DNA from 2 places in the Bradyrhizobium canariense genome. Region 2 is predicted to be linked to the other one. Evidence: predicted binding sites of a transcription regulator. Region 2 holds the regulator's gene; the other holds the start of a gene.
What was found. Region 2 encodes HrcA, which represses chaperone genes, less so after heat shock. Its sites were predicted from a motif close to GTTAGCACTCNCNNNNNGNGAGTGCTAAC; they were not measured.
Positions count from the first base shown of each region.

Region 1: the regulator HrcA is predicted to act here: its motif matches at 5,202-5,230, upstream of BLV09_RS01935 (co-chaperone GroES).

Region 1 is NZ_LT629750.1:407,783-415,480, reverse strand. Features, by position in the region: gene BLV09_RS01965 (peptidase) at 1-258, shown strand, start outside; gene BLV09_RS01960 (SDR family oxidoreductase) at 275-1,033, shown strand; gene BLV09_RS01955 (MFS transporter) at 1,154-2,377, opposite strand; gene BLV09_RS01950 (NupC/NupG family nucleoside CNT transporter) at 2,549-3,799, shown strand; gene BLV09_RS01945 (cupin domain-containing protein) at 3,908-4,468, opposite strand; gene BLV09_RS01940 (usg protein) at 4,626-4,910, opposite strand; gene BLV09_RS01935 (co-chaperone GroES) at 5,273-5,587, shown strand; gene groL (chaperonin GroEL) at 5,624-7,270, shown strand; partial or broken gene lepB (signal peptidase I) at 7,370-7,698, opposite strand, start outside.
Region 2 is NZ_LT629750.1:5,351,130-5,358,827, forward strand. Features, by position in the region: gene BLV09_RS25430 (penicillin-binding protein activator) at 1-1,205, shown strand, start outside; gene hemW (radical SAM family heme chaperone HemW) at 1,211-2,368, opposite strand; gene rdgB (RdgB/HAM1 family non-canonical purine NTP pyrophosphatase) at 2,355-2,990, opposite strand; gene rph (ribonuclease PH) at 3,029-3,742, opposite strand; gene hrcA (heat-inducible transcriptional repressor HrcA) at 3,899-4,987, shown strand; gene grpE (nucleotide exchange factor GrpE) at 5,160-5,756, shown strand; gene pncA (bifunctional nicotinamidase/pyrazinamidase) at 5,760-6,476, opposite strand; gene BLV09_RS25465 (hypothetical protein) at 6,590-7,528, opposite strand.

The DNA of each region.
Region 1 (7,698 bases), 2.9 Mb from region 2:
GACGTCGAATTATACGAAGCGCTCAAGACCAGCCTGATCTCGATGGACTCGACGATGCGCTCCAACCTTGGCGTCGGCCTGCCGATCGATGTACTGGTGGTCCGCACCGACGCCTGCGAAGCCGATCTCAACCACCGCATCGAGGCCGGCGAGCCCTATTTCCACGACCTGCGCTCGCGCTGGTCGGCGGCGCTGCGCGCGGCGCATCGGAATATTCCGAGACCACCCTACAAGACAGAAACACAGCCAAAAACCTAAAGAAGGCAGGAAACAAATGGCAGAAGCAAAAAACAAGATCGCAGTCGTGACCGGCGCAGGCACCGGTGTCGGACGCGCGGCATCGCTGGCGCTGATGGGCGCGGGCTTCACGGTGGTGCTCGCCGGACGGCGGCTGGACAAGCTCGAAGAAACCAAGAAGCTCGGCGAGAATATCGGCAAGAGCCTTGCGGTTTCCTCTGATATGGCCGACCCCGGATCGATCGCGGCGCTGTTCGCCAAGGTGATGGATTCCTATGGCCGGCTCGATGTTCTCTTCAACAATGCCGGCATGGGCGCGCCGGCGATGCCGTTTGAGGATCTGAGCCTCGCGCAGTGGCAGGCCGTGGTCGCAACCAACCTCACCGCGCCGTTTCTGTGCACGCAGCACGCGTTCCGGATCATGAAGGACCAGACCCCGCGCGGCGGCCGCATCATCAACAACGGCTCGATATCAGCGCATGCGCCGCGGCCGTTCTCCTCGGCCTACACCTCGACCAAGCACGCCATCACTGGCCTCACCAAGGCGACCAATCTTGACGGCCGCGCCTACGACATCGCAGTCGGGCAGATCGACATCGGCAATGCCGCAACCCCGATGACCGATCGCATGGTCGATGGCGTGTTGCAGCCCGACGGCCGCAAGATGCCGGAGCCGCGCATGGACGCGAAAGCGGTCGGCGATGCCGTCGCCTACATGGCGAACCTGCCGCTCGACGCCAACGTGCTGTTCATGACTGTGATGGCCAGCAAGATGCCGTTCGTCGGACGGGGTTAGGATTGAACCGCGTATAACCGTCATTGCGAGGAGTGCGAGCGACGAAGCAATCCAGTCCTTGTTTGCCGCTCTGGATTGCTTCGCTTCGCTCGCAATGACGATCGATTTGCGTCTCCCACCCTATTCCAGCCGCTCCACATTGCGCAGCGTTGGAAACAGCTTCATCCACAATAGCGCGATCGCGACCGTTGCGACGCCGCCCAGCACCGCCGCCGGCATGGCGCCGAGCAGCGCCGCGGTGACGCCGCTTTCGAACTGACCGAGCTGATTGGACGCGTTGATGAACAGGAAGTTCACGGCGCCGACCCGGCCGCGCATGTCGTCAGGCGTGGCGAGCTGCACCAGTGAAAAGCGGATCACCACGCTGACGGTGTCGGCCGCTCCCAGGATCGCCAGCGCCACGATCGAAAGCCACATCCAGTGGGACATGGCGAACGCCGTCGTCGCCGCCCCGAACACGATGACGGCCTGAAACATACTCAATCCGACATGGCGGTTGATGGTATGGCGCGCCAGGATCGCGGTCATCACCAGCGCACCGACCGCGGGCGCCGCGCGCAGGATTCCGAGGCCCAACGGTCCGGTCTGCAAGACGTCGTGCGCGTAGATCGGCAGCAGCGCTGTCACGCCGCCAAACAGCACCGCGAACAGATCCAGCGAGATCGTGCCCAGGATCGCGGGATTATTCCGGATGAACCTGACGCCCGCGAACAGATCGCCCGGCGTCGCGGAATCCCTCGGTGCGACCGGTTGCATCAGACGGATAGCGCCGGTGAATATCATCCCCATCAGCCAGAACGCCACCATGATGCCATAGGGCAGACCGGGCGAGAGGGCATAGGCGAGACCACCGAGCGCGGGTCCGGTGATCGTCGCGATCTGATTGGCGCCGCTCGACAGCGCGGTGGCGCGCTGCAGCGAGCCCCGTGGCGCGATCAGCGGCAGCAGCGCCGCTGTCGCCGGACTTTCGAACGCCCCGGTCGTCCCAAGCACGGCGGTGGCGATAAAGATGTGGACCACGCTGAGCCAGCCCGCATAGGCGCCCCAGGCGAGGAACAGCGCCGTCACGGCCTCGGCCAATTGGCAGATCTGCACCACGCGCTTGCGCTCGTAACGGTCCGCCGCATGGCCCGCGACGAAGACCAATAGCGCGGTCGGGAGAAACTGCACCAGCCCGACCATGCCCAGATCGAACGCACTGCCGGTGAGATCGTAGACCTGCCAGCCGATCGCCACCGCCCCGATCTGGCTGGAGAAACGCGAAAGGCTTCGCGAGAGCAGGAAGAAAACCAGGGACCCTTGCTTGAGCAAAGTGCCAGCGCCCACTGGCATCGTGGAAGACATTTTCGGTGGGTTCCTGCATTTTTCCGATGTGCGGGCGGTCGCCGCCCCACTTCCTTGCTGGTCGTGCCGTGACTGACCACGGGCCTGATGTCAATGGCCCGACTGCCCCGCGCATGCGGCATTGCGCTTCAAAGCGGGCCGCTGTCATAATCGCTGGGCCTCGGGGGATTCATGCTTCAACTGCAATCGGCGTTCGGCGTCATCGCATTGCTCGCGATCGCATGGGCATTCGGCGAGAACCGCCGGGCGGTATCGCCAAAGCAGACGGCGATAGGACTCGTCGTGACGATCCTGACCGCGATCGTGCTGATCAAGCTGCCATTCGTGACGCGCGCCTTCGGGGCGATCAACGATGCCGTCGGCGCCATTGCCGCGGCCTCGCGCGCCGGCACCTCCTTCGTGTTCGGTTATCTCGGCGGCGGCGCGCTGCCGTTCGACCTGAAAGCGCCCGGCGCCGATTTCATCCTGGCGTTCCAGGCGCTGCCCGTCGTGCTGATCATGAGCGCGCTCACCACGCTGTTGTTTTACTGGCGCGTGCTGCCGCCGGTCGTTCGCGGCATGGCGTGGCTGTTGGAGCGCACGCTCGGCGTTGGCGGCGCGGTCGGGCTTTCGACCGCCGCCAACATCTTTCTCGGCATGGTGGAAGCGCCGTTGTTCATCCGCCCCTATCTGGCGCAACTGACGCGCAGCGAATTATTCCTGGTAATGACCGGCGGCATGGCGGGAATCGCCGGCACCGTGCTCGTGCTCTACGCAACATTGTTGGCGCCGCTGATCCCCGATGCGGCGGCGCATTTCGTCATCGCCTCCGTGCTGGGCGCGCCTGCCGCGATCCTGGTCAGCCTGATCATGGTGCCGGAAACGTCGGACAAGCGTACCGGCGGCGCGCTTGAAGACCCCGACATGCACGTCTCCAGCACCATGGATGCGATCGTCAAGGGCACCACGGCCGGGCTCGAACTCCTGCTCAACATCGTCGCGATGCTGATCGTGCTGGTGGCGCTGGTTCATCTTGTCAACGCCATCCTCGGGCTGTTGCCCGATCTCGGCGGCGCGGCGATTTCGCTGCAGCGGCTGCTCGGCTACGCCATGGCGCCGGTGTGCTGGCTGATGGGCCTGCCCTGGCCGCAGGCGATCACGGCAGGAAGCCTGATGGGCACCAAGACCGTGCTCAACGAATTGATCGCCTATGTCGATCTCTCAAAACTCGGCCCGGACGCGCTCGATCCGCGCTCGCGGCTGATCATGCTCTATGCGATGTGCGGCTTTGCCAATTTCGGCAGCCTCGGCATCATGATCGGCGGGCTCGGCACCATGGCGCCGGAACGCCGCGACGACATCAATTCACTCGGGCTGAAATCGATCGTCTCGGGCACGCTGACGACCTGCCTGATCGGCGCAATCGTGGGGATGTTAAGCTGACACATGAACGTCATTCCGGGGCGCGCGAAGCGCGAACCCGGAATCCGGAAGTTATGGCTTGGGATTCCGGGTTCGGACGCTATGCGTCGCCCCGGAATGACGACTCCATCACATCGAAAGCTCGACTGTCTTAAACTCCGCGGGCAGGATCACTTCCAGCAACTCGACGTCATCTGAATAATCCATGATCAGGTGCTTGATCTTCGGCGGTTGGGTCCAGGCACTGCCCTGCTGCATCAAGGTTTCGCCCTGCCCTTCCATGTAGGTCTTCACCCAGCCCTTCAGCACGTAGACCATCTGAAAGTCGACGTCATGGAAATGCAGTTTCGAGACTTCCGCCGGATTGCACGGTCCGATCAGCCGGATCACATGCGCCTGGACGAGACCGTTACTCGCGGCGGCAACACCGAGATCGCGATAATGCGCGTATGTGCGCAGGCCGTCGGCTTTGAAATCCTCATCGCGATGATGGCTGATGGCGATGCGCTGCTTCGGACGCGTACGCTTGACCGGCGCTGGCGTGCGCCCCTTGCTCTTGAGCGGCTTTCGCGCCGAGGATTTGGCGGCAACTTTGCGTGCCGGCGATTTTTTCCGTGCGGCGGTGCGGGCCGCAGCCCGCGCAGTCGGCTTCCTGGTGGGCTGTTTTTTAGCGGGCTTCTTTTTGGCCATCGACGCTCTCCCTTTCCGTTATCCGGAAAGGTTAGCACATCTGTCGCTCGTAGGGTGGGCTAAGCGATAGCGAGCCCACCTACACGTCGCGGATTTCCGTTGCGACCGCTACGGTGGACACGGCGCAAGGCGCCTTTGCCCACCCTACGAGATTCGCCTAATGCAGCCGGAACACGCCGTCGACGGCGCGAAGCTCAGCCGGCTTGATCAGCTTGGAATGCGCGACGGTGACCGAGAACAACGGCCCTTCGAGTTTCTCCTCCCAGAAGGCGAGAAAATCTTTCAGCGCCGGAAATTTCGGAAACAAATCGTAGTTCTGCCAGACATAGGTTTGTAACAGCGAGGGATGATCGGGCATTCGATAAAGTATTTGCGCTGTCGTCAGCCCATAACCCAGCACCTGTTTCCGGAAGTCTTCGGAAACCCCAACCCGCGAGACCATGCCAACCTCCATTGCTGGAGCGCATTTTCAAGGGATGGCCGGGAGCCACCCGGTGGAGATGCGCTCACATGAGAGAAATGTGACGCACGATACCAACCCATCACAAGCCTAAATGTTTAATGAATTGTTGAAATTTCTTGCGTTAGCAGCAGCTTACCGCAGGTGCTAATGGGGCGGCGCGCAGCGTTAACGATGCCGGATAAAATTGGCAGGCGTCACTTTCGAGTGCCAATTTTTCTGCTAGAAGCCCTTGTCCCCCGCACAGCCTTCCATTATGTCCAGAACGCGCACGCTGGCACTCGCCGGCGTGGACTGCTAATCCATAAAACTCAATAGCAACTTCAAAAGCTTAGGAGGACTGCATGAAATTCCGTCCGCTTCACGACCGCGTCGTGGTCAAGCGCATCGACGCCGAAGAGAAGTCCGCAGGCGGCATCATCATTCCGGACAGTGCCAAGGAAAAGCCCTCGCAGGGCGAAGTTACCGCCGTCGGCCCGGGTGGCCGCGACGAAGCTGGCAAGCTGATCCCGATCGACCTCAAGGTCGGCGACCGCGTTCTGTTCGGCAAATGGTCTGGCACCGAGGTCAAGATCGACGGCCAGGAGCTGTTGATCATGAAGGAAAGCGACATCATGGGTGTGCTCGACGAGCCCGCCGCCAAGAAGAAGGCCGCTTAAGCGCCTTTTCCCTCCCCCCTTTCAAGGAAACAAAATATGTCAGCTAAAGAAGTCAAATTCGGCGTCGACGCGCGCGACCGCATGCTGCGCGGTGTCGATATTCTGGCCAACGCCGTCAAGGTGACGCTCGGCCCCAAGGGCCGCAACGTTGTGCTCGACAAGTCGTTCGGCGCTCCCCGCATCACCAAGGACGGCGTCACCGTCGCCAAGGAAATCGAGCTCGACGACAAGTTCGAGAACATGGGCGCACAGATGGTGCGCGAAGTCGCCTCCAAGTCGGCTGACGCTGCCGGCGACGGCACCACCACCGCGACCGTTCTGGCGGCTGCGATCGTTCGTGAAGGCGCCAAGTCGGTTGCCGCCGGCATGAACCCGATGGATCTGAAGCGCGGTATCGACATGGCGGTGGAAGCCGTCGTCGCCGACCTCGTCAAGAACTCCAAGAAGGTCACCTCGAACGAGGAAATCGCCCAGGTCGGCACCATCTCCGCCAACGGCGACGCCGAAATCGGCAAGTTCCTCTCCGACGCCATGAAGAAGGTCGGCAACGAGGGCGTCATCACGGTTGAGGAAGCCAAGTCGCTCGAGACCGAACTCGACGTCGTCGAAGGCATGCAGTTCGACCGCGGCTACATCTCGCCCTACTTCGTCACCAACGCCGACAAGATGCGCGTTGAATTCGACGACGCCTATATCCTGATCAACGAGAAGAAGCTCTCCAACCTGAACGAACTGCTTCCGCTTTTGGAAGCCGTGGTGCAGACCGGCAAGCCGCTTGTCATCGTCGCGGAAGACGTCGAAGGCGAGGCTTTGGCCACGCTGGTCGTCAACCGTCTGCGCGGTGGTCTGAAGGTTGCGGCCGTCAAGGCTCCGGGCTTCGGCGATCGCCGCAAGGCCATGCTGCAGGACATCGCGGTGCTGACCGGCGGTCAGGCGATCTCGGAAGATCTCGGCATCAAGATGGAGAACGTCACGCTGCAGATGCTCGGTCGCGCCAAGAAGGTGATGATCGACAAGGAAAACACCACCATCGTCAATGGCGCCGGCAAGAAGGCCGACATCGAAGCACGCGTTACGCAGATCAAGGCGCAGATCGAGGAAACCACCTCGGACTACGACCGTGAGAAGCTGCAGGAGCGTCTGGCCAAGCTCGCAGGCGGCGTCGCGGTGATCCGCGTCGGCGGTGCGACCGAAGTCGAAGTGAAGGAGCGCAAGGATCGCGTTGATGACGCGATGCATGCAACCCGCGCAGCCGTCGAGGAAGGCATCGTTCCGGGCGGCGGCGTCGCCCTGCTCCGTGCTTCCGAGCAGCTCAAGGGCCTGCGCACCAAGAACGACGACCAAAAGACCGGCGTCGAGATCGTGCGCAAGGCGCTGTCCGCGCCGGCCCGCCAGATCGCGATCAACGCGGGTGAAGATGGTTCCGTCATCGTCGGCAAGGTTCTCGAGAACAAGTCGTACAATTACGGCTTCGACTCGCAGACCGGCGAATATGGCGATCTGGTCAAGAAGGGCATCATCGACCCGACCAAGGTGGTCCGTGCGGCGATCCAGAACGCGGCTTCGGTTGCGGCTCTGCTGATCACCACCGAAGCCATGGTGGCCGAACTGCCGAAGAAGAACGCCGGCGGCGGCGCTGGCGGCATGCCTCCGGGCGGCGGCATGGGCGGCATGGACTTCTAAGTCCAGTTCGCTTCAAGCGGTTACAAGAATGCAAAACCCCGGCAGCGATGCCGGGGTTTTTGTTTGGCCGGATTGTTCGATGCTTCGCAGGTCGAATACCTAGCGGATCATCAAGCCCAGACGCTCGGAGCGGACGCTTAGAGCGCGCCCGCTCGAGCCCGGAACCAGCGAGAAATAGATCAGCCCTACGCGACCGATCACGTTCTCGAGCGGAATATAGCCCACCACCGAAAGCATGCGGCTATCGGTCGAGTTATCGCGATTATCGCCTAGCGTGAAGAAGTAACCTGGTGGAACCGTATAGACTTGGGTGTTATCGTAATAACCGCTTTCGGTGCAATCGAGCGTCTCGTACGTCACGCCGTTGGGTAGCGTTTCTCGCCAATGCTTCACTCTGGCGATAGCATCGCCCCCACAAGCACCATCGC
Region 2 (7,698 bases):
TGGTGGGCCCGTTCAATCGCAAATCCCAGCCTGCCGGAGCAACCCGGCGGACCGCGGTTGGCTTGATCCTTGGCGCCCCCTTGCTTGGGGCCTGCGCCGGCGGCCAGTTTTCCAACGCGTTCAGTTCACAGCCTGGCCCTGCTCCTGGCCCTGCCGGTCCACCGCAGCAGCCGCTCGCGGTCGGCAACGGGCAGGTCAAGGTCGGGTTGCTCCTGCCGCTGTCGGCGGCCGGCAATGCCGGCGTCGCGGCGCAGTCGATGAAGAATGCCGCCGAGATGGCGCTGGCGGAATTCCAGAATCCCAACATCCAGCTCCTGATCAAGGATGACGCCGGCAGCCCGCAAGGCGCGCAGCAGGGAACGCAGCAGGCGCTCGACGAAGGCGCAGAGATCATCCTAGGCCCGCTATTCGCAGTGTCGGTGCCGGCGACCGCGCAACTGGCCCGCGGACGTGGCATCCCGGTGATCGCGTTCTCGACTGATTCGAGCGTGGCCGGCCGCGGCGTCTATCTCCTGAGCTTCCTGCCGGAGTCCGACGTCAACCGGATCATCGAATATTCGACCAGCATCGGCAAACGCTCGTTCGCGGCGCTGCTGCCCGATAATGCCTATGGCAATGTGGTCGAAGCCGCTTTCAAGCAGGCCGTGCCACGGCGCGGTGGGCGCATTGCGGCATTTGAAAAGTATGGCGCTGATCGTGCGACGGCCGCGCGCAATGTGGCGCAGACGTTGAACACAGCGGACGCACTCTTTATCGCCGATGACGGTGATTCGGTGGTTTCGGTGGCCGATGCGCTGACCGCGGCGGGCGCGAATTTGCGGAACGTCCAGCTGCTCGGCACCGGTCTGTGGGACAATCCGCGCGTGTTCGCGAGCGCTGCCTTGCAGGGCGGCCTCTATGCCGCGCCGGATCCTGCCGGCTTCCGAAGCTTTTCCGGCCGCTACCGCGCCAAATACGGCTCGGATCCGGTCCGAACCGCGACGCTCGCCTATGACGCGGTGGCGCTTGTCGCAGCATTGGCGCGAACGCAGGGCACGCAGCGTTTTTCATCTGACGTGCTGACCAACCCGTCCGGTTTTGCGGGTATTGACGGCCTGTTTCGATTTCGCGCCGACGGCACCAATGAACGCGGCCTCGCGGTCATGCGCGTCGGATCGGGCGGCGGCGTGGCGGTCGCGGGCTCGCCGAAGAGCTTTGGGGCGTAGCTCTCTTACGCGGCCAGATCGGCCACCACCGCATCCAGCACCGGAAATCCGGCTTGCGTCACCCGCAGCCGCCCGTCGGCATCGACGGTGATGGCGCCCTCCTCGCTGAGGATGGCGATCCGATGCGGATCGAGCGTACGGCCCGATAACGCGGCGTAACGTTTGGGATCGATGCCCTCGGTAAGACGCAAACCCATCAGCAGGAATTCGTCGGCGCGCTCTTCGCTGTTCAGCGAATCGTCGGTGACAACGCCATGTCCCATCGACTCGACCCGCATCAGCCAGGTCTCCGGCCGCTTTTCGGTTGCGATGGCATGTCTGACGCCGCCGATATCGAGGCGGCCATGCGCGCCGGGACCGATCCCGGCATATTCCGCGCCGCGCCAGTAGACCAGATTGTGCTGGCACTCGGCGCCTGCGCGCGCGTGGTTGGAAATCTCGTAGGCCGGTAATCCCTGCGCGGCGCAAACCTCTTGCGTGATGTCGTACAGCGCCCGCGCGACGGTTTCATCCGGCGTCTTCAGTTTGCCGGCGGCATGCAGGCCAAAGAACGGTGTGCCTTCTTCGATCGTGAGCTGATAGAGCGACAGATGCTCGGCCGCTTCCGAAATCGCCAGCTTCAATTCATCGGCCCACATCTGCGGGGTCTGATCGGGGCGGGCGTAAATCAGATCGAACGAGTAGCGATCGAAGGCAGTGCGTGCGATCGCGACCGCATCCAGCGCCTCGCGTGCGGTGTGCAGGCGTCCCAGTGCCTTCAGCGACGCGTCGTCCAGCGCCTGGACGCCAAGCGAAACCCGGTTGACGCCCGCCGTGCGATAGCCGCGAAACCGCGTCGCCTCGACGCTTGTCGGGTTGGCTTCCAGCGTGACTTCGGCACCATCGGCCACGCGCCAATGCTTTCCGATCGCATCCAGGATCGCGCCGACGGTCTGCGGCTGCATCAGTGACGGCGTGCCGCCGCCCAGAAAAATCGATGACACCTCACGGCCGGGCGTTCGCGCCGCGGTGGTCTCGATCTCGCGTGCAAAGGCGCGCGCAAACCGTTCTTCGTCGATCGGCGCATGCCGGACATGGCTGTTGAAATCGCAATAAGGGCATTTCGACAGGCAAAACGGCCAATGCACATAAACGCCGAAGGCTTCTCGTTCAGCGCGGCTCAAGGCAGATCTCCGCGAGCTTGACGAATGCGCGGGCGCGATGCGACAGCCCGAGCCCAAGCGGCGGCAGGCCATGCTTCTCGATGCTGGTCATTTCGCCGAAGGTTCGCGTGTGTCCATCGGGCATGAAGGCCGGATCGTAACCAAAGCCGGCGCTGCCGCGCGGCGGCCACACCAGCGTGCCGTCGGCACGCGCCTCGACCTCCTCGATATGATGGTCGGGCCAGGCCACGCATAATGCAGAAACGAAATGCGCTCTTCGCTTCTCGGGCGTCATGGCGCCGCGCTCCTGCAGCAAGCGCTCGATCCGCGTCATCGCGCCGGTGAAATCCTTGCCGGGGTCTGCCCAGCGCGCCGAAAAGATTCCGGGCGCGCCGTCGAGCGCATCGACCACCAGTCCGGAATCGTCAGCGAATGCCGGAAGCCCAGCAGCCTGCGCGGCGGCGACCGCCTTGATTCTGGCATTGGCGTGAAACGTATCGCCGGTCTCGTCAGGTTCGCCAAGACCAAGTTCGCCCGCCGAAACCGCCTCGATGCCATACGGCGCCAGCAGTTCGCGCATCTCGGCGAGCTTGCCGGGATTGTGGGTTGCGATCACGAGCTTGCCTGTGATTCGGCGGTGCATGTGCTTTTATTCTACGCCAGCCCGTGCCTGATCCCGAATCACGCCACGGCCATTTTCTGCAGATCCACCAGCCGCGCCACGCCTTTGCGCGCCAGCGCCATCAGGGCCAGGAACTCATCCTGCGAGAACGGGGTCTTTTCCGCGGTACCCTGCACCTCGATGATGCGGCCGTCGCCGGTCATTACGAAATTGGCGTCGGTCTCGGCTTCGGAATCCTCGGCATAGTCGAGGTCGAGCACCGGCGTGCCGTTATAGATGCCGCAGGAGATCGCCGCGACGTTGTCGCGCAGCACGTTGGCCTTCACCATGTTGCGGGTCTTCATCCAGCCGATGCAGTCGGCAAGGGCCACCCAGGCGCCGGTGATCGAGGCGGTGCGGGTTCCACCGTCGGCCTGTAACACGTCGCAGTCCACGGTAATCTGGCGCTCGCCCAACGCCTCGAGATCGACGGTTGCTCGTAAGGAGCGCCCAATCAGGCGCTGGATCTCAACGGTACGGCCATTCTGCTTGCCGGCGGAAGCTTCGCGGCGGGTGCGCTCCAGCGTCGCCCGCGGCAGCATGCCATATTCGGCCGTGACCCAGCCGCGGCCCTGGCCCTTGAGCCAGGGCGGCAACCGTTCTTCCAGCGTTGCCGTCACCAGCACATGGGTATCGCCGAATTTCACCATGCAGGAACCCTCGGCATATTTGACGACCCCGCGCTCCAGTGAGACGGGACGCAGTTCATCGGGCGCTCGGCGGCTTGGCCGCATGGGAATCCTCCGGAAATTCAATAAAAATGGCTGGCGGTGCTTGTAGGAGGGGGCGCGGGGTGCGGCAAGGCCCTTGGTCGTCCTTTTCAGGTCAATGGCGCTTGTCACCGGCCCGCCGGATCGACAGATTAGGGTGAAGCTGTGAGGGAGTAGGTAGTGGCCCACCACGATCCGATTGGCCTGATCGCGCCGCATACCGGGCTGGCCCAGCTCAACGAGCGCTCGCGGGACATATTTCGTCAAATCGTCGAGAGTTACCTCGCTACCGGCGAGCCCGTCGGTTCGCGCAATATTTCACGCCTGATCGCGGTGCCGCTCTCGCCGGCCTCGGTACGCAACGTGATGTCGGACCTCGAGCAGCTCGGCCTCGTCTACGCGCCGCATACGTCAGCCGGCCGGCTGCCGACCGAACTGGGCTTGCGGTTCTTCGTCGACGCCCTGATGCAGCTCGGCGATCTCACCGAAGCGGAGCGGCAGTCGATCCAGACCCAGCTCGCGTCCGTCGGCAGGGCGCAATCGGTCGAAGCAGCCCTTGGCGAGGCGCTGACCCGGCTGTCAGGCCTGACCCGTGCGGCGGCGGTGGTGCTCACGGCCAAATCCAATTCACGGCTGAAGCACATCGAGTTCGTGCGGCTGGAACCGGAAAAGGCGCTGGTGGTGCTGGTCGGCGAGGACGGCCAGGTCGAAAACCGCGTGCTGACGCTGCCGCCCGGCGTTCCCCCGTCCGCACTCATCGAAGCGACCAATTTTCTCAACGCGCGGATCAGGGGGCGCACGCTGGCGGAAGCGCGCCTCGAACTTGAAACCGCACTGGCGCAAGACCGCACCGAACTCGATCAGCTGACACAGAAGGTAATCGCCGCGGGGCTCGCCAATTGGTCCGGCGGCGAGAACGAAGACCGGCAGCTGATCGTGCGCGGTCACGCCAATCTGCTGGAGGATCTGCACGCGCTTGAAGATCTGGAGCGCGTGAAATCGCTGTTCGACGATCTCGAGACCAAGCGTGGGGTGGTCGATCTGTTGGGCCGCGCGGAAAGCGCCGAAGGCGTGCGGATTTTCATCGGATCGGAAAACAAGCTGTTTTCGCTGTCCGGTTCCTCCACCATCATCGCGCCTTACAGCGATGGCGCGGGTCATATCGTCGGCGTGCTCGGTGTGATCGGGCCGACACGACTGAACTATGCCCGCGTGATCCCGACGGTGGATTATGCCGCACGCATCGTCAGTCGGATGCTGGGCGGGTGATCCGGCCCGAAATGGGACTTTTGTTTTGACGCGTTCTCTTAACGCGAACCGGCGCCCACTTCGTTCGAAAACGCGATGGAGCGCTTGATTTTCCGCGCCTAAAGCATGATATGCGGGCCAGCAAATCCCCCGTTGACCTGAACACAAAGCGATTTTTTCGAAAAGGCAATCCATGACCGATCCGAACCGGCCAAACGAAGATCAGGCGAATGCGCCGCAGAGCGGCGAGCCCGTGGTCTCCAAGCCCTACATCATGCCGGACGATCCCGAGGAAGGGTCGGTAGAGGCGCTGACGAAGGAAGTGGCTGACACGCGCGACAAGATGCTGCGCACGCTGGCGGAGATGGAAAACCTGCGCAAGCGTACCAGCCGTGAAGTGGCCGATGCGCGAATCTATGGCATCACCGGCTTTGCCCGCGACATCCTCGACATCGCCGACAATCTGCAGCGTGCGCTGGATGCCGTCCCGGCCGAGGCCAAGGCCGCCGCCGATCCCGGCCTAAAGGCGCTGATCGAAGGCGTCGAATTGACCGAGCGATCGCTGCTCAACACGCTGGAGAAAAACGGCGTCAAGAAATTCGATCCGTCGGGCGAGAAATTCGATCCGAATTTTCAGCAGGCGATGTACGAAGTGCCCGATCCGTCGGTCCCCGCCGGAACGGTGGTGCAGGTCGTGCAGGCCGGCTACATGATCGGCGAGCGTGTGCTGCGGCCGGCTCTCGTCGCGGTCTCGAAGGGCGGCGCGAAAGCAGCGCCCGTGGCAAATTAGAATCTAGACCGCAATATCCCCGGACTGGATGCGCTTGACGCCGGCTTTGGTCATGTCGGCCCAAGCCTTGGCGAGCGAGCCCTGGGTGTCGATGCCGCGGCAGGCGTCTTCGACCACATAGGTCTCGAAGCCGGCTTTGCGCGCATCGAGCGCGCTCCAGGCCACGCAAAAATCGGTGGCCAGTCCTGCCACGAACAAGCGCTTCACCTGTCGCGCCGTGAGATAGGCGGCAAGCCCGGTCGCGGTCTTGCCGTCGGCCTCGGTGAAGGCCGAATAGCTGTCGACGTCCTTGTGGAATCCCTTGCGAACGATGAGTTCGGCCTGCGGGATCGAGAGATCCTTGGAAAGCGCTGCGCCCTCGGTTCCCTGCACGCAGTGATCGGGCCACAGCACCTGTTTGCCATAGGGCAGATCGATGGTCTCGAACGGCTTTTTGCCCGGGTGGGCGGAGGCGAACGAGATGTGTCCCGCGGTGTGCCAGTCCTGGGTCATCACCACATTGGCAAAACCCTTGGCGATGCGGTTGATGATCGGCACGACCTGATCGCCGTCCTTTACGGCGAGGCTGCCGCCGGGCAGGAAACAGTTCTGGACATCGATGACCAGAAGCGTCGATGCGTCATCAGGCTTGATCAATGCGGCTGCCTTTGGCTTGCTTGAAACAAAGGTCGCGAGAGCTATCGTGCCGAAACCTGTCAGAATCCGCCTTCGATCCAACATGGCGCTTCTCCCTCACCTGGAGATCGCATCAGCAAATCAGGTCGCGGAGCGCGCGTAAAGCGGATTGCGTTCGCGCGACGGATCGAAATCTCGGGCGGTCGATGGACCGGGAATCAGCCGCGCTGCTGAAGTCCGTCACGCACGGCACGGAAACGCGGGAACGCCTTTTCCCACTGGTCGCGTGGGGAGCTTCCAACGATGCGCAGCACGGTCGGGCCGCCAAACCTCAGCCACTGCACCACGGTGACCTTGGTATTGTCCTTGCCGCTGGTCGCATCGATCCGCGTTTCATAACCGGGCGAACCGTCGATCCGGATCGGCTCGGACATCGTGATCCGCGCTTCACGCACGCCGGGAAACGAGGTCAGGGCCTGTTGGGCAAACCGGTCACGATCGTCGGGTGTGGCCGGCGACTGTCCGAGGACGCCGATCACCATGAAGGGGGCTGCCTCAAATCCGGTTGATTCATCGCCATCGGCCAGAACAAGGGCGGCGCCGACCGCGAGCGTGCGGACATTTTTGAAATCGGCGAGGGCAGTGACCTTGAACGGCATCTGCGCCAGCTGCTCGTCGACCGGAACTTCCTTGCGGATAACCGCCGTGGCAAACATCTTCCGTATCGCGTCGTCGCTGTAGATTTTGATCGCGTTCTCGGGAACCTGCACCGCGATATAGCCGGAGAACGTACCGCCCGGCATGATCATCGAATAGCGTCGCACGCCGACAGCGCCATCCTTGGCGTCTTCGGCGGTGTAATAGGCGGTGCCGGCCGCGGTCTCGATACTCTGGGGCCGGATGCCGGCAAGGTTTGACGTATCGGCCTTAAAGGCATTCATGACTTCGGTGTAGGCGTTGGCCGGAAGCTCGGCCACCAGCACCTTGACGCTCTGGTCTTCGGTCTCGAACCCGAGGAAGGTTTTTGCGGGCGCCAGGCCGACCAGCGGCGTCAGTCCCACCCGGATGCCCGGTGGAAAGACCGCGTCGGCGGCAAAGGCCGGGCACAAGGTGGCAACAACGAGGGCAACTACGGACAAAAACCGAATGTGCGTCATGAAAAGTCTACTGGGTTTGCATTGAGGCCGTTCAATGGTCGGCGGGTCGCGGCGGGGTCACGGGTAGCCCCCGATTCAGTCGCCTGCTTTTACCCGGTTTGGCGCTCCGGCAACAGGCCGCGCCGGGGAGCTCTTAACCTATCGTCTGCCGGCTCCCTCTGCGAGGGGGA